Linked DNA regions of Hymenobacter swuensis DY53. The protein of the gene in region 2 interacts with the protein of the main gene of each other region in a pairwise test. Links are inferred from orthologs where the notes say so. Each region holds a gene or a part of one and is shown on either strand. Other genes may lie near its edges.

Region 1 (3,143 bases), 1.7 Mb from region 2 along the record:
CCTAAAATCCGTGTAATCCTCAACATCCGGCTAAATCCGTGATTTAGTTACGTACAGCAATCATCAGGGCCAGTTCCTTATAGCGCATGTTGAAGCGGCGGGCAATGCTGGCGTTGGTAAGAGAGCCTTTGTACACGTACACGCCGGAGCGGAAATGCTCGTTGGTAAATAGCACCTCGTTGATACCGCCGTGCTGGCTGATTTCCTGCAGAATAGGCGTGAAAATGTTGCTTAGCGCGTTGGTGGCCGTGCGTGGTACCCGGGAGGCAATGTTGGGTACACAGTAGTGAATCACGTCGTATTTGCGGAAGACGGGTTTGCTATGACTGGTCATTTCGCTGGTGGCAAAGCAGCCGCCCTGGTCAATGCTCACATCAATGACCACCGAGCCAGGAGCCATCATGGAAATAGCATCTTCCGACACCATGAACGGAATCCGGCCTTCTTCGGCGTTCAGGGCCCCAATAACTACGTCGGCGCGCCGAATTTGCTGGTTCAACGCGAAGGTATCGAGGGTGCTGGTATAGAGTTGGGGCTGGCCCAGGTTCTGCTTGAGGCGGCGCAGCTTGTAGAGGTGGTTATCGAATACCTTCACCTCGGCCCCCAGCCCGGAGGCAGCGCGGGCAGCGTATTCAGCTACCGTGCCGGCCCCCAGAATTACCACCTGCGAAGGCGGCACGCCCGTAATGCCGCCCAGAATAATGCCTTTGCCTTCGTTGGAACGTGCCAGGTACTCGGCGGCAATGAGCATCACGGTGGAGCCCGCAATTTCCGACATGGCCCGCACTACCGGCCGGGTACCGCTGGGGTCCTTGATTAACTCGAAGCTGATGGCGTTTACCTTTTTGCGCAGCAGAGCCGTGATGTACTCGGCCGTGAGCGAACCAAACTGCAGGGCCGAAATCAACGTCTGGCCAGCCCGCAGGTACTCCATCTCATCGTACGTGACGGGGGCCACTTTCAGGATGATGTCCGCCTCAAATACCTCTTTCTGGGAGTAGGCCACGGTGGCCCCGGCCTCGGAGTACTCGTGGTCGGAGTACTTGCTGGGTTCCCCGGCCCCGCTTTCCAGCAGAATTTCGTGGCCTGCTTCCACCAGGTGCTTCACCGCCTCGGGCGTAAGGCAGATGCGGTTTTCCTGCAGGGAGGTTTCCCGGGGTAGCCCAATGAACAGCTTCCGCTTCCGGGTTTCCACGGCCAGCATAGATTCCTGGGTGAAATAGGCGCGGCTGGTAGCCAGCGACTCAAATCCGGGGGGCACTGCGTCGGGCATTTTCTTGAATTAAAAATTATGAATTATGAATTAAAAATTGAGCACACAGTCAATTTTGCAGCAAGCAGAGCTGACCATTTTTAATTTTTAATTCTTAATTCCCTCGCAGATGGTCCGGTGACGGAGAGGGTAATGAGCAGTCGGTCAGGGGGCAGTAGGGCCTCAATGCGGCTCGGCCACTCAATCAGGCAAAGATAGCCAGAATCAAAGTACTCTAGCGCCCCGATGTCTTCGGCCTCCTGTGGGGTGTTAAGGCGGTAGAAATCGAAGTGGTAGATGGGTTCGTTCTGGGCCGTGCGGTATTCGTTGATCAGGGAAAACGTGGGGCTGCTGACCTCTTCCTGCACGCCCAGGCTACGGCATAGGGCTTTAATAAAGGTGGTTTTGCCCGCCCCCATCTCGCCTTCAAAGCAAATGATGGGGTGGCCCTGTACCGCGGCGCGCACCTGCCCGGCCACAGCCGGCAACGCGTCGAGGGAAGGAATTTCGATGGTCTGATTCATCATCCGGAGAGGCCGCATATGTACGCCTGAATAACTTGAGCCTGCAAATTTGGTTATTCTGCCGCGAAATCAGTGGCTTTCTTTCGTCTACCTATTCTGCATTGTCCTTGGTGGGTTGGGCTAGCCTGCCGATGCCGGCCCGGCGGCCCGGCATCTCCACCATCATCTGGTTGCAGCCGGTTTTTTCGCAGGTTTTTACCCGCCAGACCGGGCCCGGCAACTGCTGTCCTCTATATTTGGCCGACCCAAACCAACACCAACCATGCAAGTTTCGCGAATGGCCGGCAGCCTGATTGGCTCCGAAATCATCAAAATCGGCAACGAAGTCAACGACATGATCCGCAAGGGGGAGCAGATCTGTAACCTCACCATTGGCGACTTCGACCCGTCTATTTTCCCCATTCCCACGGAGCTGCAGGCTGAAATTACCCATGCCTACCAGGCCGGGCACACCAACTACCCGCCCGCCAACGGTATGGCTGCCCTGCGCGAAGCGGCGGCGGCTTTTACGGAGTCGCGCCTGGGCCTGAGCTACTCACCCAACGATTTTCTGGTGGCGGGCGGCTCTCGGCCGCTCATCTACGCCACCTATCTGGCCCTGGTAGACCCCGGTGACAAAGTGGTATTTCCGGTACCCAGTTGGAACAACAACCACTACTGCCACCTCTCCTCGGCCGAGGCCGTAATGGTGCCCACCCGCCCCGAAAACAACTTCATGCCCACGGCTGCCGAGCTGGCACCGCACCTGGCCGGGGCCACGCTGCTGGCCCTGTGCTCCCCGCTCAACCCTACCGGCACCGTGTTCAGCCGCGAGGATCTGGAAGCCATCTGCGACCTAGTACTGGCAGAGAACAAGCGGCGCGCCCCCGGCGAAAAGCCCTTATATATACTCTACGACCAGATTTACTGGTTACTGACTTTCGGCAATACCGAGCACTACGACCCGGTGAACCTGCGCCCCGAACTGCGCGAGTACACCGTTTATATCGACGGTATTTCCAAGTGTCTGGCTGCTACGGGAGTGCGCGTAGGCTACGCCTTCGGACCGGCTCCGGTAATTGACAAGATGAAGGCAATCCTGGGCCACGTAGGCGCGTGGGCTCCCAAGGCCGAGCAGGTTGCCACTGCTACCTACCTCCCCCAAACCGCTGCCGTAGATGACTTTCTGGGTGCGTTCAAAGAAAAGGTGCAGCACAGCCTCGACGCGTTGCACCAGGGCCTGCAAGCCATGAAAGCCGACGGTCTGCCCGTAGATTCGATGGTACCGATGGGGGCTATCTACCTCACGGCCAAGCTGGACGTGCTGGGCCGCACTACTCCTGACGGCCAAGTGCTGACCTCTACCAAGGAGCTAACGTCTTACCTTA
Region 2 (3,225 bases):
GACGGGGCCCGCACCCACGATGTGCTCATCACGCTCGGTATTCAGCCCTCCCGCCCCGATACTGGCTACGGCTACATTCAGTTTCTGGATGATGCCGTGAAGCCCCAAGACGTACAGACGATGCCGGGCCATGAAGATGGAACGTTCCCAACTGGGCTGCGCAAAGTCAAAACCTTTACCGAAAAGCCTAATCTGGAGCTAGCTCGCATGTTCCTCTCCAGCGGCGACTTCCTCTGGAATTCCGGCCTGTTTGTATGGCGCGCTGATGCCATCATCAAGGCCTTCCACCATTACCTGAGCGACATTGCAGAGGTATTCGATGAGGGAGCCGATCAGCTGGGCACGGATCAGGAAACCACGTTCATCACCCGCGCCTACAGCCAGTGCCGCAACATTAGCATCGACTACGGAGTGATGGAAAAGGCCGATAATGTATACGTGCTGCCTGCCGATTTCGGGTGGAGCGACCTGGGCACTTGGGACTCCCTACACCGCATGGGCCAGCACGACGCCGACGAAAACGTGGTGGACGGCAACGCCCTGCTCTATGATACCAAGGAGTGCGTCATCAAAACGCCCTCTGAGCGCCTCGTGGTAGTACAGGGCCTGGAGGGTTACATCGTGGCCGAATACGACAACGTGCTGCTCATCTGCAAGCGCACCGAAGAACAGCGCGTGAAAGAATTTGTGGCCGACGTAAGATCGAAGAAAGGCGTGGGGTATAATTAGCCTTTACTGTGACAGACCAAAAAAAAGCGCCTGCTGGCATGCAGGCGCTTTTTTTCTGAGTCTACCATCGTATCCAGTGGATAAATTGATCAAATTTTTCCATCCCTAAGTCGGCAGAGTATTGACGACAAAATTCAGGTTGATCATATGAATTCCCTGTGGCGTAATACCTGAACTGAAAGACTATCTTCTCGCGGTCAAAGTGAATGTGTAAGGTTTCGTGGTTGTTGTGCATCATTTCGTAGATGCTAACCTTCAAAACAGCAATTGAGGTAAAAGCGAATAAACGGTAGGAAGCGCCCGAAGAAATAATATGCTGCACTAGAAGCAACATTTCGTCACCCATGCCATTTGCAGCATGGCGTTGATAGTAGGCAACAATTCCGTTCCAGTCTTGTGCCTTCGTCTCCACAGCCCTACTTTTTCACGAGGCGCTGGCGCAGCACTTCATAGAGCATAATGCCGCTGGCCACGCTCACGTTGAGGGAGCTAATCTGGCCGGCCATCGGGATGCGGAGCTTGTGGTTGGCGAGGCGCAGGTACTCGGGGCTGATGCCGTCTTCCTCGGAGCCCATAAGGATAGCCAGCGGACCGGTAAGGTCTACCGCTTCGGCTTCCAGGCTGGCGTCCGATTTTTCGGTACAGGCCACAATCTGCACGCCCGACTCGCGCAGGAACGTGAGAGTTTCCTTCAGGTTAGCCTCGCGGCACACCGGAATCAGGTTAAGGGCTCCGGCGGAGGTTTTCAGCGCGTCACCATTGATTTGGGCGGCCCCGCGGCTGGGCACCACAATGGCGTGCACGCCCAGGCACTCTGCGTTACGGGCAATGGAGCCGAAGTTGCGCACGTCCGTCACGCGGTCCAGCACCAGCAGGAGCGGGGTTTTCCCTTCCTCGTACAGCCCGGCCAGAATGCTGTCCAGCGGCATGTAGTCGATGGGCGACACGAAGGCCACGGCCCCCTGGTGGTTTTTGCGGGTGATGTTGTCGAGCTTCTCCACGGGCACCATCGACACGGGCACGTCGGCGGCTTTGGCCAGGGCGGTAATGTCCTGGGTCATGGAGTTTTTGGTGCCGCGCAGTAGGAAAATTTTGTCCAGTGTACGGCCCGCGTTCAGGGCCTCCAGAATAGGGCGCAGCCCGAAAATCATGTCGATGCTGCGGTCCTGGGGCGGGCGGTGGTACTGGCTTTTATCGGTGCGGTTCCCTTCCGGGCGGTTTCCTTCCGAACGGCTGCCCTCGAAGCGGTTGCCTTCCGGCCGGTTGCCTTCTAAGCGGCCTCCTTCGGCCCGGCTTCCCTCGAAACGTCCGCCTTCGGCGCGGCCTTCCCCGTCGCGGGGAGCGGGACGGCGGTTGGGCACGGGGCGGTTTTCGGAATCAAAAAATTGGCGGCGCTCAGTTAGCGGCCGGGCTGGGCGGTTCGTCCTTTTCTCCATTGCTCCACGGCGGCATACCAAAGTTGTTCGTACTCGGGGCGGCGCACCAGTTCATAGTTGTCGGGGGTAAAGGTACTGGGTTTGGGGCGGAAGAGGAAGGTGCCGCTGCGCTCAGTATAGGAGCGGTACACCCACCGTTCCTCCTCATTGGCCCGATATACGCTTTCCGGTGGCCCCAGCACCAGATACAGCAGGCCTCGGTCGGTCAGCCAGCCGGCCTTATGGGCTGAAAAAAGTTGGCTGGCCTCGGCCACCCGCCCGTAGTAGGTGCGGATAAGCTGGCGGGCAATGGGCTGGTTATTGCCCGCTACCTTCAGCCAGAACTGGTCCACAGCCTTTTTAGGCTCAAGGGCGTCGAACAGCTGTTTGCGTTCCTGGGACGTGGTCAGGTAGGTAAGCGGGGCAATCAGCTCATCGGCCGTAATTAGCTCCGGAAAGCGGTTTTCCTCCACCAGCAAGCCCGCGCGCACTGGGCTGCCACCCACCCGCAACAAGTAAAGCCCAGCCGGCAGCCGGAGCAGTTCATCGGCCCGGAACTGCGCGGAATCCTGGGCACTGAGGCGGCGGGGCTGGGGGCCCAGGGCCCCGGCGGCAGCCATGGGCGGCGCGGCCGGCACCGAGCTCAATGGGTAGCGGTAGGCTGTCAGTCGCTGATCAGGGCCGTAGGCATTCACGCCGAATACTTCCCGGGCGTGTACGTAACGGCGCATTAGCGGCTGACTCAGGGAATCGGTGAGAATGAACGAGCGGCTCAGGTGCTCAGCTGTCAGGGGCAGCCAGGCCGCGTCGCCGCTCACGGCCTCCTCGGCTGGCCCTATGGCCAGGCTCAACACTAACCCGGCCCGGAGGCGGCTGATGGGCAGGCAGAAATCAACGCGGGCCCCGGGCCCCTCGGGTTGCAGCCGACGGCGGAGCTGGCGCACGGTATCCTGCCACAGCGGCCGGCGGGCATCGTACCCGGCCCAGCCCACCACGTGCAGCGGAAAGCCCCGGCGGAGCAGGTTGCGGTCAGGAAACCGCAGATATACCCGTATGCTGTCACCCTCCCGGCGCGTATCCA

Evidence for each region.
Region 1: the proteins of rlmB (region 2) and tsaE interact in binary tests that used the Escherichia coli proteins (3 or more experiments, as listed by UniProt). The link is inferred for Hymenobacter swuensis DY53 from one-to-one orthologs.

Annotation. Positions count from the first base shown.
Region 1 is NZ_CP007145.1:2,189,601-2,192,743, reverse strand. The notes cover bases 75-2,898. They hold tsaE (tRNA (adenosine(37)-N6)-threonylcarbamoyltransferase complex ATPase subunit type 1 TsaE), read right to left. Parts: upstream 1,795-2,898; coding sequence 1,354-1,794; downstream 75-1,353. Other genes in these bases: HSW_RS10625 (pyridoxal phosphate-dependent aminotransferase), read left to right, coding at 2,039-2,898; HSW_RS10635 (alanine dehydrogenase), read right to left, coding at 75-1,273. Outside these bases: more of HSW_RS10635, read right to left, coding at 44-74; more of HSW_RS10625, read left to right, coding at 2,899-3,143. UniProt on the Escherichia coli protein: Required for the formation of a threonylcarbamoyl group on adenosine at position 37 (t(6)A37) in tRNAs that read codons beginning with adenine.
Region 2 is NZ_CP007145.1:3,854,416-3,857,640, reverse strand. What follows is about bases 119-3,024. They hold rlmB (23S rRNA (guanosine(2251)-2'-O)-methyltransferase RlmB), read right to left. Parts: upstream 2,091-3,024; coding sequence 1,146-2,090; downstream 119-1,145. Other genes in these bases: HSW_RS23075 (GWxTD domain-containing protein), read right to left, coding at 2,129-3,024; HSW_RS24600 (hypothetical protein), read right to left, coding at 791-1,141; HSW_RS17885 (mannose-1-phosphate guanylyltransferase), read left to right, coding at 119-729. Outside these bases: more of HSW_RS17885, read left to right, coding at 1-118; more of HSW_RS23075, read right to left, coding at 3,025-3,225. UniProt on the Escherichia coli protein: Specifically methylates the ribose of guanosine 2251 in 23S rRNA.